3 regions of the Pseudoalteromonas sp. CNAT2-18.1 genome follow, and region 3 is predicted to be linked to each of the others. Evidence: predicted binding sites of a transcription regulator. Region 3 holds the regulator's gene; each other region holds the start of a gene.

Region 1 (6,926 bases), on a different contig from region 3:
AAACGCTTTGTCGGTTGGCTCACACTCGGTTTTGGGAATATGCAGTTGCGCTTGATTGGGGTAATCAAACGGTGAGGGCACCTTGATAAACTTAACTCCTTGCTCTGAGCGTAGCCCGCTTTCATGGGCAAAATGTTCAAAGGAGCCCAAGGCGCTGAGCGTGGCCGAGCACAATACCGCTCCTGCACACTCGCGCCATAATTTATCTTTGAGGTAAAACCCCACTTCAATAGGGCAGTCACTCAGGAGGTAGTCATGGTGGTTTTTATACTCCATGCGCTTTATCCACCTGGCATGAGGAACGCTTTCGCTTTCTTTAGCATAACTTTGCCACAGCTTTTGTAGCGTTTCTAAACGGGCTATATATTGCCCACTCTCAGCTAAAATAGGGTCAGCAATAAACGGCTTCACATCGCCATCATTTACGTCACTACTGAGCGCTTCGTGCATCTTGTTGAGGGTGCGTAGCGCCGTTTTACTGGCTTCACTGATATCTTTGGCTTGCACTGTGAGCTGTTGCGGCAGCACTCCGTGTGAGAAACGATAGGTGTCGTCTTCGGTGTATTGAAAGTCTGCACTATCAAGCATACTCAGCACGGCTTTCATGCCTCTGGCCACATCATCAAGGGCATCATTGAGTTTAAACTGGCTACCTGATGCGCTGGCACTAAAAATGGTTTGCGCCAATTTGCCGCTAAATTTGAGTAGTTTCTCGAGCCAATCCTGAGTCCCTTTTAAGGTGGCTGCGGCAGATGAAAAGTCGCGAGTGATATGCGGTAAGTGGTGTGCTTCATCAATCACATAAATACAGTTTTCTGGCTCCGGCAAAATCACGCCACCGCCGAGCTCCAAATCGGCCAATAATAGACTGTGATTGGCCACTAACACATCCATTTGCGCTATTTTTTGCCGCGCAAGATGGAAAGGACAAGTTTGGTGCGCTTTCATCTGCCGTTGGCAGGCATGCTTATCACAGGCAATAAGGTGCCATACGCGATCTGGGATCACGTCGGCCCATGAGTCTCGGTCACCTTGCCACTGTTTGTTTTGGTAAGCATCATGCAGCTGATGCAGGCATTTTTGCTCCATGTCACTCAAAGGGGAGCTCAAAGTGGGCATCAACGCGAGTTGCTCTTGTTCGCCATTGACGGCGTTATGGAGCTTATGGGCGCAGATATAGCGCCCCCGGCCTTTGACCAAATCATAACTAAAAGTAAGACCGCTGTGCTGGGCAAAAAAGGGTAACTCTTTATAGAGCAACTGCTCTTGCAAGGCCACTGTAGCGGTTGCAATCACCAGCTTTTTATTACGTTTGAGTGCCAGTGGTAAGGCACCTAAGCAATATGCCAAAGATTTGCCGGTTCCGGTTCCGGCTTCGACCACGCAAATGCGCTGCTTTTTATCATATTCACCAGCGAGTGTTTTTGCTATTTCTGCGACCAAGTAGTTTTGGCTAGCACGAGGGCGATAATCGTCCATGCTTGAAGCTATCCGCTGATGAGCGTTTCGGATTGTTTTTTTCAGCGGATCGGATAGCATGGTGTATCAACTTATGTATATATTTACAGTGCGACCATTTTAGAGTGTGGCTGCATATGACTCAAGTGACAATTCACTTATGTTGTGATGCTTGGGCAAGACATAGAAAACAACGCGCTGTATTTACTCACTTCTATAGGTATTCGGTTGGCTCCAATAGCAGGGTTTATCCTTTCCGCGCAAACACGGCAACTGAGCGATGGTATCAGTCATGTCTTTTGGCTGGCCACAGACAGCGGCCCAGTTAAAGCACAATCTGTCGCTGAGTCTGCGGTATTTTTCGTTGCCCAATCGCAGCAGCAGCGAGTGATAAAATTACTTCAAGCCGCTAACTTACCTTGTGATATACGCACAGTAACGCTGCACTCTTTTGCCGGTAAACCCATGGCAGGGTGTTATTTCACGCACTTGAATCAGTTTTATGCGGCGCGAGAACAGCTTAAAGAGCAAGGAATTACGTTATACGAGGATGATATCCGCGCGCACGAGCGCTTCTTAATGGAGCGATTTATTCGCGGCGGCGTATGGGTAGACGGCACCTCCAGTGCTAATGGCTCCTTAGTCCAAGCGCGGTTTAAAAGCCATCCCCACTACCGGCCCACTTTGCGGGTTTTATCGCTGGATATTGAATGCAGTGGCGATGGGGTGCTTTACAGTGTTGGCTTGGTGAGTGAACGGTTTAAAAAGGTGCTGATGGTTGGGCGTAGCACCGAAGAGCGCTCGTGGCTTGAGTATGTTGAGGATGAGGCCGCTTTGCTCGTGCGGTTACAAGAGCACATACACCATATAGACCCTGATGTGATCGTTGGTTGGAATGTGATCGACTTTGACTTTCAGCTGCTGTGCTATCGCGCTCAACAATTGGGTATTCGTCTTAATTTAGGACGCAATAATGAGGCGGTTGTGTGGCGCGGAGGAAAAGTCGCTAAGCTTATAGTTCCCGGGCGCGCTGTACTTGATGGCATTGATATGCTTAAAAACGCCACATATTATTACCCCAGCTTTGCCCTTGATAATGTTGCCCACGAAATCCTTGGCGAGCGAAAGCTTATCGAAAACAAAGACAAAGTTTCCGAGATTTCCCGGCTTTTCAACGAAGATAAACTGCAACTTGCTGAATATAACTTAAAAGACTGTGAGCTTGTATTAGCCATCTTTGCTCGTCTTGAATTGGTCGACTTTGCTATTGTGCGGACCCAGCTTACAGGGCTGCCATTAGAACGGCTAGGAGGGTCGGTGGCGGCGTTCACCAACCTTTATTTGCCATTGTTACATCGCAGTGGCTATGTGGCTCCTAATTTAGGCGATCATGGATTGACCTTCGACAGCCCAGGCGGTTATGTGATGGACTCGGTGCCCGGTCTTTATCAAAATGTTGCAGTCCTTGACTTTAAAAGCCTTTATCCGAGTATTATTCGTACCTTTTGTATCGATCCCATGGGCTTAATAGAGGGACTCAATGCCCCTGATGACGCAATTGTTGGGTATCATGAGGCATTTTTTTCTCGCAGCAAGCATCATCTTCCTGATTTGGTTGCCAGCCTCGCACAGGCCCGTCAAGAGGCCAAAAAGCACCGCGACCCTCATCTTCAGCAGGCCATCAAGATTATCATGAACAGCCTATACGGCGTGCTTGGCTCAAAAGGCTGTCGCTTTTACGACCCTAGACTAGCCAGTTCGATTACCCTGCGCGGGCACGATATTATGCAAACAACGCGACAGTGGCTCATTGAATATGGCGTTGATGTGATTTACGGCGATACCGACTCCACCTTTATCGCACTACCCGAAGAGCTTAGTGACGAACAAAGTCATGCGTTAGCTAAAGAGTTAGTGACAAAAATTAACGACCGTTGGCGACAAATACTTGAACAAAGCTATGGAATACCTAGCTATTTGGAGCTTGAATACGAAAGCCTATATCGACCTTTTTTTATGCCCAAGGCAAGGCATAAAGACGTGGGAACGAAGAAACGTTACACTGGTTTATTGGTCCAGAAGCACCGAGAACTCGTTTTTAAAGGTATGGAGTCGGTGCGTAGCGATTGGACGCCACTGGCGAGAAAGTTTCAAGGTGAACTGTTTCAAGGATTATTCACTGGTGCAAATCTGCAACATATCATTGATAATTATGTTAACATTTTACAAAAAGGGGATAACGCTCAGCTCTTAACTTATGCCAAACGCTTAGGCAAAAACCCTGATGAATACACCAAAGCAACTCCCCCTCATGTGAAAGCTGCACGAAATAGTACTCAAAGTTACGCTAAAGGTGATTGGGTTGAGTACGTTATAACAGTTGATGGTCCTCGCTGCACCCCTAGCAGTAGGCCACTGGACTTAGCACATTACCTTGAGAAACAGCTAAAACCCATCATCGATGACATTGCTGATGTGTGCGACGTATCGCTTCACTGCCCTCTAGATAGTCAGTTTACATTAATTTAATCTTAAAGACCTGCTATTTACACGCTGATTTGGTTTGCTCCAGATTTCCAATATGGTGTCGTGTTGTTCTGTCTGTTTTTTGATTGGTTGTTACTTTTGGTGGTGTTTTGTTAATTTGGTGTTGACCCTGGATTCTTTAATTGTTTATTATCGTAACCAAAGTGCATTGCTTAGTGCATTTAATTACAAGCGGTTAACAGCCGCGATAAAAACAATCACGTCTACAAGTGATCCAGGGAGAATCTAATGTTAAATAGCAAAATCGCAAAATCAGTGCGTTTAGCACTTGTTTTTGGTGCTGCTTCAACAGCAGGCATTTCAGCAAGTGCCATTGCTGCTGAAGAAGGTGCTGATGATGTTGAGCGTATCGAAGTAACCGGTTCGCGTATCAAACGTACTGATCTTGAAACAGCTACTCCAGTACAAGTAACCTCTGCAGAAGATATCGCTATGTCGGGCTTTACCCGCGTCGAAGATATCATGAATAACCTGCCGCAAATCGAGGCATCGCAAACTGCGTTCCAATCAAATGGCGCAACCGGTACAGCAACGCTTGACCTTCGTGGTATGGGTCCTCAGCGTACACTAGTACTTATCAATGGTCGCCGTGCACAGGCTGGTGGTATTTACACACAATCAGCTGATATTAACCAAATTCCAGCTGCACTAATTAAACGCGTTGAAGTAATGACTGGTGGTGGTTCAACAACTTATGGTGCTGATGCAGTAGCGGGTGTTGTTAACTTCGTAATGAATGATGATTTCGAAGGTTTCCAAGTTGATATAGGCGGCTCTGCGTACCAGCACGATAATGACAATGGGTACATGCAAGGGTTGATGGACGAGAAGGGCTTCGAATACCCAAGCGGCAGCGATGGTTTTGATGGCGCGGCGTTTGACTTCAGTGCAACACTTGGCGGCACCTTTGATGGTGGTAAAGGTCATGCAGTTGGTTATGTAACCTACACCAAGCAAAATGAATTGCGTCAAGGAGCGCGTGACTACTCTTCATGTGCATTGAACGCCGCAGGTACTGAGTGTGGTGGTTCTGCCAACGCTATTGTGCCAAATTTCTTTATTGCTCCGCTTAATGGTCCTGGTGGTACTTATAACGCTAGTGAAGAGGTTTTCTGGAACTTAACCCCGGATGGAACGTTTGTCCCTGATGATGGCTCCAACCGCTATAACTATGCGCCAGTCAACCATTTTATGCGTCCTGATGAGCGTCATACCTTTGGTTTATTTGCTAACTATGAAATTAATGAGCACTTCAACCCTTATCTAGAGACAATGTTCATGCGAGACCGTACAGGCGCGCAAATCGCTGAGTCTGGAACGTTCTTTGACACGGCGTATGAGTTGCCAATCTCTAGTCCATTGTTTTCTGATGCTCAACGCCAACAATTTAAAGATGCGTTTGGAATTGGCGACGATGACTCTATAGGTGCTTATATTGGTAAGCGAAATGTTGAAGGTGGTCCTCGTACCGATGAGCTAGAGCATAGTTCTTTCCGAATGGTACTTGGTACACGTGGTGAGCTGAGCGATCTTTGGACGTATGATGTGACTGCTCAATACGGCTCAACGTCGTCGTCGTCAGCATATATCAATGACTTCTTTGGTCCACGTATTACCACAGCGCTTTCAGCGAATGGTGAAAGCTGTGCTGACACAGAGGGATGTATTCCTTACGAGGTGTTTACTTACGAGGGCGTGACTCCTGAAGCGGCTGCAGCATTAACAGGTACAGCTATCTTGAATGGTGTTACTGAACAGCTCATCCTAGGTGGTTTCGTATCAGGTGAATTTGATTACTCGCTACCGAGCTCTGATTACCCAATCGCAGCAGTATTTGGTGCAGAGTACCGTGAAGAAACCTTCGAACGTACAGCGGATGAAGTATACGCGCAAGGTCTTCTTCTAGGTCAAGGTGGCACGACTAAGAGTTTGGAAGGTAGTTACGATGTAACTGAATTTTACACAGAGGTAAGTTTACCAATTGTTGAGGGTAAAGCCGGCTTCGAAAACTTCACTCTTGATTTAGCTTATCGTTGGTCAGATTACAGCACCTCAGGCTCTGAGCCTGCTTATAAAGCCGCAATTAACTGGGATATCACGTCAGACTGGAAAGTTCGCGCTAGTTATAACCGTGCGGTACGTGCTGCTAACAATGGCGAATTGTTTGCGCAAGAAACAACAGGCCTTTGGGAAGGTTCAGACCCTTGTGCCGGAGCTACACCAGAGCTAAGTGCTGCGCAGTGTGCAAACACAGGTGTAACAGCAGCTCAGTACGGTACAATTAATCCTAGTCCGGCTTCTCAGTACAATGGACTTTTCGGAGGAAATCAGGAGTTAAAACCTGAAATCGCCGATACTGTTACTTTTGGTTTGGTAGCTGAGCCAATTGAAGGATTAAACTTCACTATTGACTACTGGGATATCGAACTAGAAGGTGCAATTGATAATATTGATCCTCTAATTATATTAGAGCAATGTGCAAAAACTGGTGACGCATCATTTTGCGACAATGTACAACGTACTCCAGGAAATGGCAGCCTATGGGTAGGTAGTGGTCAAATTACATCCTTTGACGTTAACTTAGGTCAGCTAACGTGGGAAGGTATTGATCTGTCTGCCAACTATGATTTTGAGGTTGCTGGTGGCACTTTATCGACTAACCTTCTTGGCTCCTATTTCATTACTAAAGAGTATGACAACGTACCGGGAATTTCTGACATTTACGATTGTGTAAGCAATCTCAATGATGGTTGTTTCGCGCAACCTGAGTGGCGTCACGTGTTCACTATGGACTACGATACGGGAAGTTTCTGGCGTGCAACTTTGAAATGGCGTTATTATGGTGAAGTCAGTGACTACACAGGTCCTGATACGCTTGTTCAAGATGGTATCAGTTCACAAAGTTACTTAGACCTTAAAGG
Region 2 (6,926 bases), on a different contig from region 3:
ATCCTCTTGATCAAATGAACTTTGGTGATATTGGTAAAACTGCCACAGCATACACAATGTGCCACTGTCGGTTGTTTTAGTTTTCCTTACTTTGATTTCCATTTGGTGCTCGTTCTTATTAAGGCTCAAATCCATAGCTTCCAACGGTGAAGGCTACCTTGGGTTTCTGATGCCAAATCTACATAACAGCCCGTTAAGTGTTTAATATAGTTGGCATTTAATTCTATTTCAGTCTTAAAGCCCGAGAAACATTCACCGTTAAGTTGATATTTAATCATCCCATCATGATGTTCCCAGTGATAGGTTTTTCTGAAGTACTCTTTGGCCGCTTCTTCAGTAGGGAAAGAAAAAATTAGTTCGAATTTACAAGATTCTATTTCCGGATAAGCTTTTCAAAGTGACCCAACTAACGTTGCGACTCTATTCATGCTCACCTAGATATAATTCCCCGCATACAACCTCCTTATTACATTCACCTGCAAATCGAATATAACACTAATTGATGCTGAGAATACTATGCTCCCCTATAAGTACTTTCCAGAGATTAAGGACTTATTTAGTCGAAAGCCGAGACTTTGATTCGTTCAATATCGGCATTAGCTCCGCACTGTGTATAGCTCTTCGATCAATTCAATAAATAATTTTTTTGTTCATTTTCACTGATTCATAAGCAAAAACGGAAGCCAGCCTACCGCTTTAAATGATTCATTAGCTTTTTTGTTCACTTAACAACGCTAGCTTGTACACAAATGGCGCTAAATTAAGTGCTTAGGCACGCCAATGAGCTTACCTTTACGCCCGCAAAGACGCTTGCATAGCGCCGAAGGCGTGGCATAATCAGCCCATCAACAACGACGTGAGTTAACTATGAGCTGGTTAGGTAAGCTATCGCACCAACGTGCGCCTTGGGTACTGTTAGCGGTGATTGCCACCGTATTCGAAGCAACGGCTTTGTATTTCCAATATGCCATGGACTTAGCGCCATGCATTATGTGCATTTATCAGCGTACAGCAGTCTTGGGTGTACTATTTGCGGCCTTACTAGGCTGTATTAATCCACAAAATATGTATTTACGCCTAGTGGCGCTGGCGAGTTGGCTGGTTGCCAGTATATGGGGGTTCTTGCTCGCCAAAGAACATATCATGATGCAAACCACCACAGATCCGTTTGCCTTCGTATGCGAATTTGAACCTAACTTCCCAAGCTTTATGCCTTTACACGAGTGGCTGCCGAGCTTTTTTGCTGCTACCGGTGATTGTGGCAACATTGATTGGCAATTTATGGGGTTATCAATGCCTGGGTGGATGCAAGTGATCTTTGCGGTGATGGCAGTCGTTGCAATTATCATTACCTTAAGCAGCTTTTTTTATAAACCTAAGGCTTCATGATTTACTTTCTTCCCAGTCAAATTCCGAAACTCAAGTCGCTCAGTCACAATGAGCGACTCGCTATAGTGGCGGATTCATTAAACAGGCTATCAGCGCAGCGCCGAGTCATGCTCAATATTATTAAACTGCTGCTGATCACCCCACTATTTCTGCTGCTGGTGCGCTTTGAAGGCTGGCACATGTTGCCATGGCTGCTCTTAGCCGGCATCGCCTATCCTATTATTGTGCTCCCAGTGCGCCATGCATTCGCGCTGTTTCACCTTGATGAAGCCATCGCCGCACATAAAAAGGGCAACTAAACGTTGCCCTTTGGTTTATCAGCAATACTTTGCCACTATCTTACCTTCACCAATTCCCGAATTTGCGCCAACGTACTTGCACCAATACCTGGCACAGCATCTAGCTCATCAACACTACGGAAATTGCCTTGCACCTGACGATATTCGATGATGGCGGCTGCTTTAGTGGGGCCAATGCCCGGCAGCGATTGTAGCTGTTCTTCGGATGCTTGGTTAATATCAAGTTTGGCTGGGGTTACCTGCTCACTCGCTTGTTGAGGTGCCTCAGCAGCGACCACCGCTGGGGTAAGTACAAGCGCACAGGTGGTGTAGAGTGCGGTTAGTAGCTTCATGCTTCTCTCCTTAGAAGTTAAAGTAAAAGTCCTTGTTACTTCAACAGTAAATAAAGAATAATTACTGAGATGTGTCAAATAAAACTAACGATAAAATCGTGCTTTTTTGTGGTAAAAATGCTTAACCCTTTAAAAGGAATAATTAAAACCCTTGACGGGCGAATCGCCAACCACTACCCTTACTGTATAAAAAAACAGTACCCTTGAGGAGAAGCCATGGCTGTTGTAACTAAATACGTTGTAGAACGAGACGGAGTCGAGCGCATGACCTTTACTAGCAAAAAAGAAGCCGATGCCTATGATAAGATGCTCGATATTGCCGAAAGCTTAGAAGAGTTATTAGGCGGCGTTGATGTTCCCTTAAGTGAGCAACAAGTAGAAAGCCTGTCGTTGGAAATAGCAAAACAAAAAGACGACTTTATGCACGTACTTAAAGGTACCAAGCCTGCAGCAAAGGCCACAAAAAAAGCCAGCAAAGAGCCAAGTGATAAGGAAAATGTTACTGAGCTCAAAGCCAAAGAGGCGTAAAGCTATTTCTTAGACATAAAAAAAGCCAGCATTGCTGGCTTTTTTTATCATTCGCGTTACTTAGTAACCGCTGCAACGGCATCGGCAAAGTAATCGATATTATCTTTGCTTACCCCTGCCACATTTACACGGCTAGAACCGACAATGTAGATTGAGTACTCTTTTTGTAGGCGTTCGATCTGTTCTTTGTTAATCCCTAGGAAAGAGAACATACCGTGCTGGCGTTCAATAAATGAGAAGTCCATGCCTTCGCATTTGTCGTTTAACTTATCTTTAAGCAATGAACGCAAACCATTGATACGAGAGCGCATATCATCAAGCTCTTGGTGCCACATCGCAGTTAGCTCATCGCTACTAAGAATAGTATTAACAATATCCGCACCGTGTGCCGGCGGCATCGAGTAAATACTGCGTACCACACTGAGCATCACTGAATTAGCAATATCAGCGGTGGCTTGATCTTTTGAGATCACCGAACAGGCACCAATACGCTCACGGTATAAGCCGAAATTTTTCGAACATGACGAACAAATGATTAGCTCATCTACCTGCGAGGCCAAATGGCGCAAACCCGCAGCATCCTCATCCAAACTCGTACCAAAACCTTGATAGGCGATATCAACCAGTACTGTAAAGCCTTGAACTTTAGCGATTTCAGCTACTTTTTGCCACTGCGCAAAATTCAAGTCCATGCCGCTTGGGTTGTGACAACATGCATGTAACAGCACCACATCACCCGCAGGCACTTGGCTGAGCGTATTCACCATGTCATCAAATAACAAACCTTTGTTATCATAGTCATAGTAAGGGTACTCTTTCACATTCAGGCCAGCCGCTTCAAATAGGCTAATGTGGTTAGCCCATGTTGGCGTAGTCACCCACACCGTGGCTTGCTCATTACAACGCTTAATGAACTCTGCCGCCACCCGTAACGAACCCGTGCCACCTGGGGCCTGAGCTGTACGCACACGGTCCGCTAGCAAAGCCGGGTGAGCATCGCCAAGTAGCAGTTGCTCCATTTTCTGACAATATTCCAAATTACCGGCCAGCCCAATGTATGACTTAGTGGTTTCATTGGCGAGACGAAACTCTTCAGCCTTTTTAACGGCCTTCAATACAGGGGTTTGCCCTTGCTCGTCTTTGTATACGCCAACACCTAGGTCAATTTTTTTGTCATTGGTGTCGGCTTTAAACGCAGCCATAAGCCCAAGAATTGGATCTGTCGGTAAAGGTTTTAATTGTGAGAACATGGAACTCTCTTTATTATCTCAGGTTAGGTTAGTCCTGACGGCTGGTTGGTAAGTGCTTGCTAATCTCTAAACACGCAGCTATTAGCAACGCAACCTGATCAGGGGTAAAAAACTTGTCGGTAAATGCTTCAGCATCAATAATGCCCACTACTTTACCTGTCTCGTCATAAAGCGGCAAGCAGCTTTCTGCTTTCACTTTGGGGTCACATGTATAGTATTCGCCACCGTTGGCAACATAGTCTTCCACATCATTTATCACCCGAGCAACCCCGCTGAGTGCAACCTGCACATTATTGCTGGTTGTTGCAAAGTCAGGGTTAATAGGAAAAAGAGGACGACTAGGTGCGCCGTAATAAGCGAGCTTAAGTAGCTGTGGCTGACCTTCAATATGTTGACTTTGATAAATACCAAACCAGTCTACGCCACTTTCTTGAACAACAAAATCGACAATCGCTTGAAGCTTTCTCAACTTTGCTTCACTGCTTGAGGGCAAATGTTCGCGTAAATTGAAGGGCTGCTCTTGCAGATGACCAAATAAACTACACGCCCCACCCTCGCCCAACTCGGGAATTTGATATTGCCAACGAACATCGGCACTCGCATTGTTAAGGTATTGCTGTAGCGCCTGTTGTTTATTCGCCACTAACTTGGGCTCAGCGCTAAGTTGTGCATTTTCTAAGTAGCTTAAAAGCATTTAGCCATCCAAACATCTAAACATTTAGCCGGATGCTAGCACACCTTTTTATTACCGTGCAATACAAAACCGTCACTTCGACACTAAGCCAGTCATTTAAGGGCAAAAATAGGGTTCGGAGGCAATATGAGAGGGTTAGTCGATATGGTAGCGAATGCGTATTTCATTTCCCGCTTGGTTGTATTCCACATCTTCCGCCAGCTCTTTAAGTAGCTCAATACCACGACCATAGCTGTGTTGGAGTTGGCTACCTGCTGCTGGCTCGAGGGAAAAACCAGCTCCCGAGTCTTTAACGCTTAAAAGCAATGTTCGTTGCTGTGGCTGATAACAAACACGCAGGCATATCTCACCTTCGGTGAGTTCGCTTAGGCGTTGCTCACGCTCACTGTAGTATTGTAAGAAGCCGTCGTCATCGGCCTTTAAAGCAGAGTCTAACCCCAAAATACCGTGCTCTAGAGCGTTGTTATAAGCCTCTGATAACAATATAAACAGTGTCGATTTGTGGGTGTTCAGCCCTGGCAAGTGACCAACTAGGTCCATCAATTGCGCCACTGGGTCCACCGTTTTTAACTCCTCGGCACTTAACACCACCTCAAGCTCAATAGGGAGCGGACTTATGGTGTGATTAATGGGTTGTAATGGCGCTTGAGGTTGTGGGTCGATAATCACCACGCTGTAATCGTCTTGTTGATCTTCATTACCGGTAAAATAATGCACAGCGGCAATGATGTTGTCAGTACGGATCATCGCTTGCGACGCCAAGGTGCGTAGCAAACCGCTGTAGCCAAATTGGTGCTGTTGTGCATTTTCGGCCTCAATGATGCCATCGGTGTAAACCACAATACGACTATATTCATTAAGCGTGACATGGCGCACATCACGCTCAAACTCCTCATCATCCAAAATACCCAATGCCATGTGTTTTGATTCGAGCTGACTAAGCATGTAGCCCGAGTGGTCAATAAGGTAACCATCAGGCAAGCCGCCCATCCAAAACGTCGCACTTTGTGCATTGGCACTAATTTCGAAAATAGTTGCAGCGCAAAACATATGCGCTGGCAACAAATCGTATAAAGCGGCATTTAACTCTCTGGCTATATCTCCTACGGCCAAGTTTTTTTCCACCATAGTGTAGAAAATACGCGCCACTGGCAGCGCCCCGGTGGCAGCGGCTAACCCATGCCCAGTAAAATCGCCTAATAGATAATATTGCGAGCCATTTGGCCCCAAGGCATTGAGAAACACGTCGCCATTAAACATAGAAGCGGGCGACAAGTGTGAGTCGACCCCCTTGGGTTTATCCTTATGTTGCAGGGCATTATTGAAAATATGCTCGACTAGTTCGTGTTCGCGTTCGGTTTGATTTTGATAATAGGTCAACGCGTCCGTTTGCTTATTTGACTCGCTGACTAAATGGCGAATACGCAGGTGTGCATGTAACTTGGCTCGCAGTATCTGTAAATCGAACGGTTTGGGCATAAAGTCGTCACCGCCTACGTCCAAACATCTTGCCAATGAAGGGTTATCTTCCAAAGCGGTAATAAAAATAATGGGGGTATAAACTCGTGTATTGGTGCGTTTAAGCTCCGCTGCCGTTTCATAGCCATCCATTTCGGGCATAAGAATATCCAGCAGTACCACATCAACATCGTGAGCCTGACATTGCGCTAGCGCCTGAATGCCATTTTCAGCTTCAATGACGCGATAGTTGTCACGCTCCAGCATCGCTCGCAGAATACGCCGGTTCATGGACTCATCATCAACAATGAGCACTAAGGGCAAGTCTTCGCTAAGCCCATGTGAAGGAAAGGAAATGTACTTTTCAGTCAATGGTAAATTTCTTATCGAAACGCGAAATTTGGAGAATCTTTTTTAACTGCGGGTTTGCATGGCTGATGGTAATACCCTCTACCTGCCCCTTCAGAGCTTTATGCATATTGAGCAACATACCCAACGCTGAGCTATCCATGTAACTGGTTTCTCGCAAGTCAACTTCCACGTGCTTAGTGTCGGCATGAACATCTGCATAAGCTGTACGAAAATCTTGCACAAGATTAAAGTCAAACTTTTCCTTTATCACTATCACTAGTTTTTGTTTTTCCTCAACATAATGCTGTTGTAAACTCATACCCGCTCCTAAGCCACTGATAATCTACCTGTTTAAAATATAAACCTTGCCAGCCATTTCGCAATGACAACACCAAAATATGTTAGGATGACACTTTATGTTTATTAATTGGAGCAACCCATGAGCGATAATAACTTGGTTTACTCTACCGACTCTGGCCGCATTCGACCTGAAAAACAAAGTGAACAGCCGGATGTTAAGCTTTTTAAAGACGGTGCACTGCGTATTGAGCGTCAAACCAAAGGACGCAAAGGTAAAGGAGTCATGCTCGTTGTGGGCATTGATCCAAACGAGCATGATATGAAA
Region 3 (6,926 bases):
CACCACAATATCGATATGGTCGTTAATATCGCCGGTGGCTATTGGACTGCCTTTAATGGCGGGGAAGACTCCAGGTAAACCGAGCCCCGTAGGCTGATGACAAGCTGCACAGCGCGTGATGTACACTTGCTCGCCCGATGCCATTAGCTCATCTTCAGAGAGGATTTGTTCTAGCAGCTCAGCATCGGCCTGCGCCTGAGCTTGCTTCGCTTGTTTCTGCTCTGCCAGCCAAGCGTCAAACTCTTCAGGGGGTTTTGCTTCTACGACCACCGGCATAAAGCCGTGGTCTTTACCGCATAACTCGGCGCACTGGCCGCGATACGTACCCGGTTCGTTTACGCGTGTCCAAGCTTCGTTGATAAACCCAGGGTTAGCGTCTTTCTTTACTGCAAAATCGGGCACCCACCAAGAGTGAATGACGTCATCTGAGGTCATTAAAAAACGTACTTTTTGATTAGTGGGAATAACCAAGGGTTTATCTACTTCGAGGAGGTAATTGTCGCCCTTATTTTGCGCATTTTTGATTTGCTCTTGAGGCGTTGACAGCAGTGAGTAGAAGCCCACATCGTGACCCATATACTCGTAGTGCCATTTCCATTGTGAACCAGTCACCTTAATGGTGATATCGGCCTTTGTTGTATCCTCCATAGCAATCAGGGTTTTGGTGGCCGGAACAGCCATAGCTATAAGAATAACAAATGGAATCGCTGTCCAAAGTATTTCTACTTTGGTGCTTTCATGAAAGGTAGCGGGGGTGACCCCTTTTGACTTGCGGTGTTTGAGCAGCGCCCAAAACATCACCGCGAAAACAACCACACCAATCACACAGCATATAATAAATATGGTCATGTGTAGTTGGTAAACATTTTCGCTAATGTCAGTTACCCCTTGGCGCAAGTTGTACTTGCTATTCGCGGACACCAATTGAGGGAATAACAGACATAGCAACATGAGGGAGCTCAGCTTCTTCATGTGTACCATCTCCTTATTGTTGCGCAATGCAAGGAAGAGGCGGTTACAGCTTAATACCCAATCTTCGTTATTATTATGCTTTTACCAGTCGACAACTTTGACCCTAAATAAACTGTTGAAAAACCGACCAGCAAAGCCTGTAATATAACCAATTAGTCAAAGATTGAGCTAATAGCAAGTTAATACACTATTTTTGTTTACGTTTTATTAATAAATTAACAGGTAGATTCAAGCTGTTAGAAAGCACTGTGGCTAAGGAGGGAACATGGGGAAAGCCCCTAATAACAGACCTATTAGAGGCAAAATAAGTAAATTTAATTACATCCAGTCGGCGTTTCGGATCACACCTACAGCTAAGCCTTCAATATTAAAGGATTCGTTCTCTAAATCGACTTCAATAGGTGTGAATTCTTCATTCTCTGCATGCAGCAGAACCTTACGCCCAGCTTTTTCTAAGCGCTTCACGGTGACATCTTCATCAACCCGCGCGACCACCACTTGGCCGTTTTCAGCCACTTGAGTGCGATGTACCGCTAATAAGTCACCATCCATAATGCCGATATCTTTCATACTCATGCCATTTACGCGCAGCAAATAATCTGCAGCAGGCTTGAACAACAGTGGGTCTATCTGGCAGTGACTCTCTATATGCTGTTGGGCAAGAATGGGCTCGCCCGCAGCAACGCGGCCAATTAAAGGCAGGCCCAATTGTTCGGGTTCTTCTTCCTCGACCAATTGAATACCTCGACTCGCGCCAGGCTTCATTTTGATTACGCCTTTCTTAGCCAACGCCTTAAGATGTTCTTCTGCGGCGTTAGCACTGCGAAACCCCAGTGTTTGTGCAATTTCTGCACGCGTCGGCGGCATGCCGGTATCTTTAATAAAGACTTTAATCAGCTCAAGAATTTGCGATTGGCGTTTAGTTAATGGGCGCATACAACTGGGTTTCCATACAGTACATTTAACTGTGAGTATATACAGTTAAATGAAAATCGCAAATAAAATCAGGGAATTTGCTGACCGTTGCAACCTTAATTAATGCAACTTCGCTTTTGTTCATATGCAACCTCACCTCATACTCATAAAGTGATAGGTGACGAATGCGCGACAATGCTTTAAAGTAGCGCTGTTTTAGTCATGTTATTAAGCAGTTAGATGACTCGCCAAGGTGTATTTTCAGCGTTCCTTTTACTTATTTCGGCACTGACGATAGGTGCGTGCAAAGCCGATACGGTCAAGATGTCGCGCAGCGGCCTTTGTCACCCTGAAGATTCGGCTCATTATCAACGCACTCAATCTTTTACCCCCTATGCGAACTTAGAAAGCTGTCTAGCAGACGGTGGACGTTTACCAAAGAACTACACTAAACAAACATCAGAAAATAGTTATCATCGGGATAACTGGCCACATTGGTTAGACACCGATCACGACTGCCAAGACGCCCGTGCTGAAGTGCTGATTGCCCAATCACACAGTGATGTAAGCTACACCACTCAAGCGCGCTGCACCGTCACCAGCGGCCAGTGGCATGACCCTTATTCGGGGCAGATACTACGCAATGACGATGACTTAGATATAGACCATATTGTGCCGCTTAAATTTGCCTATGAACACGGTGCTGCCACTTGGAGTCGTTCGCAAAAGGCACAATTTGCCAACGATATGGAGAATTTGCTTGCTGTTGATGATGGCCTAAATCGTAGCAAAGGCGCAAAAGGCCCTTGGCAATGGTTGCCGCCGCATCAAGATTACCGCTGTCAGTACATTCAGCGCTTTAATTACATCATGAGCAAATATGACCTTCGCTACTCGCAAAACGAAAAAGACCAAGTTCAGAGTTTGCTGCAAAGCTGCGTAGGTGAAACTTTAAACCTCAGCGCACTACCTACAACCTTGCACCAATAACCAACCGCTTGTAAGTAAATATTCTATATTGATAGAGCATCCAATGAACTCGTTGGCGAGGATATATGCTCAATATCACTATAAACGAAACACACAATACCGCCCTACTCGAACCACAAGGCCAGCTGACAGCAGAAGACTTTGCAGCAGCCGTGCGTATTATCGACCCTTATATTGAACAGCATGCAAAGCTACATGCTCTCATTATTGCTACTGAACACTTTCCGGGGTGGGACTCATTTGCCGCGTTACTCTCTCATCTGCAATTTGTGCGCGACCATCATCAAAAGGTGAATAAAGTAGCCATTGCCACCAATTCGTTGCTTGGTGACTTTGCCAAGCACCTTGGCGCACACTTTATTCATGCAGAGGTTAAATCCTTTCGTTATGAACAACGTGAACAAGCGAAGCGCTGGGCACAAAGCCCTTAACTAAAAGCGGCTACCAGGCTGATTCAAAAACGCCTGCTCAGCGTCGCTCGATTGCCGACCGAGAATATCATTACGATGTGGATAACGCCCAAAACGGTCAATGATTTCTTTGTGAGCCAGTTCATATTTATAGTTACTTAAGGGCCGAAAAAGCTGCTCTGCCACCACATGAATCGCCTGGCTCTCACTGTGCATATAGGGCATGTATAAGAAACTACGCTCGGTATCATCAAGTTCTAAAGCAAACTTTTTCTCCACCGCATTCTGCGCCAAACATAAAGCCAGTGCATCGGTTGCAAACGCTTGGGCCGTATCGCGGAACATATTACGAGGAAACTGATCCAGCACTATAATTTCACATAACGCGCCTCGAGCAGATTTTCGCCAAGAATAAAGCTCGCCTTGGCGCGCTGCCTCGTAAGTAGGTAAAAATTGCTTTTTTACTGTGGCGTCAAAGTCGGCGCTTTTTTTAAACCAATCCTGTGGACTGCTGTGAGTAAACCAAAATTCGTAAACGGATTCATATTGCATGATGATCTAATGGCGAAAGTTTGCTTTCGTCCGGCAACTATTGTTTAGTTACAGCTAAGGCCAAAAGGTAGTAATTCGCAAGCTCTGAGGTATTTTTTATGAAGCTGTTTATATTTGAACATTGCCCCTATTGTATAAAGTCATTACTGGTTGCACGCGCCTTGGGGCTAGAGGTGGATGTGCGCTTCCTACTCAACGATGACGAGGCCACGCCCAACCAGTTAGTGGGTAAAAAAATAGTGCCTATTTTGGTCAAAGATGATGATACCGCGATGGCCGAAAGCTTAGATATTGCCGAGTATTTCTGTACTCTTGCCAACAAGGAGCTGTCACAGGGAGAGCACTTTAGTCAAGCCCAGCAGTGGGTTGAAAAGCATCTTGAAACCTTTTTACGGCTGACCTTTGTGCGTTGGCCGCAACTGGCCCTGCCGGAATACGCTATTGATACCGCTATCAGCTATTTTCGCGAGAAGAAAGAGCAGCGCCTGGGCGAATCTTTCGATAGCGTGTTAGCCAATAGCGACGCTGACATCGCCACGATGGAGCACGCATTGAGTGAGTTAACATGGCTGCAAACCCCAGAACATATTACTTGGGCCGATGTGGCGTTGTTTCCTTTTCTGCGCAACCTCACTGTGGTCAAAGGCTTAACCTTTCCAGAGCATGTACTCAACTATGTCGATACATTAGCCACTGAACACCGAATTAAAACCTTTACCCGCGTTGCTATTTAAGGATTACAGATGAGTATTTGGGCCCAAGAGATTGATTTAGCCTTATGTAAAAAGCTTGATTTAGGTGTAGGTGAAAAAGGCACCTTAATGACTAAACTCGGCATTGAGATTACAGAGATAGGCGACGATTACCTGGTCGCCTGCCTCCCTGTGAGCAACGAATTATATAACCCCATGGGCATTGTTCATGGCGGCGTTTACGTGGCATTAGCCGAAACTGTGGCCAGCTACGCCGCCAATTTTGTGGTCGATACCCGCAAATACTACTGCGTCGGCCAGGAGATCAACGCCAACCACCTTAAAGCCTCACGCACCGGCACACTTAAAGCCGTGACCAAGCCCGTGCATCTAGGCGGCCGCTCATCAGTGTGGGAGATAAAAATTTACAACAGCGCTGGCGATTTGTGCTGTATTTCAAGGATGACGGCTGCGGTGGTGGAGAAGCGTTCAAAAGGCACAGGGCTTTAAAGCGGGATGATCACCTGTAGGTCAGACTTCAGTCTGAAAATAAATAGGCAAGGCTTTAGCCATACCAAAGCCGTTAACTTCTCAATAACACTTATGTTACTCATGAATAAAGAGCGAAAATAAATGCTTCTCGGGGGAGGAAACTTCCTAAAGAAGAGGGTTATCGCTCCCCTTTAGGTTACTACCTCACTCCCCTACAAGATAACACTATTTAGCGTTGTAGGTAGGTTTAATAAAAAAGGCAATCATGAGCTTTAAAGGTAGCAAAAGAAAAATCAACGCTGTCAGGCTAAAAGCCTGACCTACAACCATATGCTCATTTCTTTTTATAAGCATCAATGTATCAGCCCAATCCCTCTGCATCGACATGGATACACGGAAAATAAGGTTTAAGGTATTCAGTAAATAGCGAATAGAAACACCGGGCTTCAACCTAACAGGAAAAACACCATACCTTTGGCCTTTAATGGGAATTGTTGTAGAGTCATGACTCCCACCATGGAGAACAAGATATACAAGGATAAGTATGACAACTCAAAAACAGCTATGGAAACCAAATACTTGGGTTTCAGTCATTTTAGGTATTTTTATGCAACCTTTCGCGTTCCTTTATGTTAATAGAGGACGGTTATTTTTCGCATATTTGGGCCTTTTTGCACTGGTCGCTCTATTAGGCCCCAAGCTGACACCTTTTTTACCTAGCTACATCGATCTCGCATTTTTATTACTTATATTGATGTTCATCCACACTCTTTGGCTCGCAAAAAACTATGACAGCAACCAACCCCGTAGTTGGTATGCTAACTGGTGGATATCGCTGTTAGGTTTCATCCTATTTCTGGTACTTATATTGTTTACGCGAATCAATGCCTTTGAATTGTTTGCTGCACCATCCTCTTCGATGAGCCCTACGTTAACGCCTAATAGCGTAGTGGTGGTAAATAAGCTCGGTTATGAAAATCACCGCTTAGCGGGCATTCAACTAAAAAAAGAATCCCCTTCCAAAAGGCCTCAGCGAGGTAACCTTATTGTCTTTCAGTTCCCAGAGCAGCTCAGTATCAACTACATAAGTCGCGTTGTTGGCCTGCCCGGGGATACGATAGCGCTGAAGGGCAAGCAAGTATTCATTCAACCCGCGTGCGATACGCTTGATGCTCAATGTGCACCTTTGCAAGCTCTGCATCAAATTGAGCAAGGCGCTATAAGCGAGCCGCCGTATCAGGGTTATTCAGAGTCGATAGAGGAACACACTTATAATATCTGGCTAAACAAACATGCCTCCCCACGAACTGAGCGATATTATCAAGGAAAATCAAAGTGGAAAGTGCCGGATAATCACTACTTTGTGCTCGGAGATAACCGTGATAATAGCTTAGATAGCCGCTATTGGGGCTTCGTTCCGGTAGACAACATCATAGGTGAGGTAGCATTGAGCTGGTAGACGCTCTCATTGCGACGCAATGATATCAAGAGGAATGAGTGAGTATAGATTCGCAGATACAGTTGAATCTCACTACGCTGTGAATAATTGGTTGTGACTAGGCACTGACCTTTGGAATGTGGCCTCCTTTGCCAGTTGCAAGGCTAAAGCCTTGCCTACAACATCAGGACCTGTAGGTTGGGCTTTAGCCTAACCATGTGTGAGAAACATATAAAAAACACGGTTGTGGCTAGGTACTGGCCTCTGGAATGTGACCGTCTTTGGCGGTGGCAAGGCTGAAGCCTTGCCTACAACATCAGGCCCTGTGGGTTGGGCTTTAGCCTAACCATGTGTGAGAAATAGTTAAGCAGCACGGTTGTCTGCTAAACCCCGGCCTCTCGGATCTGACCGCCTTTGGCAGTTGCAAGGCTAAAGCCTTGCCTACAACAACACCCCCTGTAGGTT

What was found. The regulator LexA, encoded in region 3, represses DNA repair genes until DNA is damaged. The targets are predictions, from matches to a motif close to TACTGTATNNNNATACAGTA.
Region 1: the regulator LexA is predicted to act here: its motif matches at 1,551-1,570, upstream of dinG (ATP-dependent DNA helicase DinG).
Region 2: the regulator LexA is predicted to act here: its motif matches at 2,201-2,220, upstream of MHM94_RS10635 (YebG family protein).

The regions. Positions count from the first base shown of each region.
Region 1 covers NZ_JAKRFR010000002.1:698,819-705,744, reverse strand. The annotation lists gene dinG (ATP-dependent DNA helicase DinG) at 1-1,539, opposite strand, end outside; gene MHM94_RS06615 (DNA polymerase II) at 1,687-3,987, shown strand; gene MHM94_RS06610 (TonB-dependent receptor) at 4,234-6,926, shown strand, end outside.
Region 2 covers NZ_JAKRFR010000004.1:290,132-297,057, reverse strand. The annotation lists gene MHM94_RS10655 (GNAT family N-acetyltransferase) at 1-102, opposite strand, end outside; gene dsbB (disulfide bond formation protein DsbB) at 868-1,389, shown strand; gene MHM94_RS10645 (DUF6170 family protein) at 1,386-1,688, shown strand; gene MHM94_RS10640 (ComEA family DNA-binding protein) at 1,724-2,020, opposite strand; gene MHM94_RS10635 (YebG family protein) at 2,237-2,548, shown strand; gene MHM94_RS10630 (amino acid aminotransferase) at 2,605-3,798, opposite strand; gene MHM94_RS10625 (GAF domain-containing protein) at 3,827-4,492, opposite strand; gene MHM94_RS10620 (fused response regulator/phosphatase) at 4,628-6,322, opposite strand; gene MHM94_RS10615 (STAS domain-containing protein) at 6,315-6,620, opposite strand; gene MHM94_RS10610 (stress response translation initiation inhibitor YciH) at 6,741-6,926, shown strand, end outside.
Region 3 covers NZ_JAKRFR010000005.1:436,444-443,369, forward strand. The annotation lists gene coxB (cytochrome c oxidase subunit II) at 1-972, opposite strand, end outside; gene lexA (transcriptional repressor LexA) at 1,291-1,908, opposite strand; gene MHM94_RS13650 (HNH endonuclease family protein) at 2,128-2,877, shown strand; gene MHM94_RS13655 (STAS/SEC14 domain-containing protein) at 2,943-3,308, shown strand; gene MHM94_RS13660 (DUF924 family protein) at 3,309-3,839, opposite strand; gene grxB (glutaredoxin 2) at 3,938-4,573, shown strand; gene MHM94_RS13670 (hotdog fold thioesterase) at 4,583-5,041, shown strand; gene lepB (signal peptidase I) at 5,568-6,482, shown strand.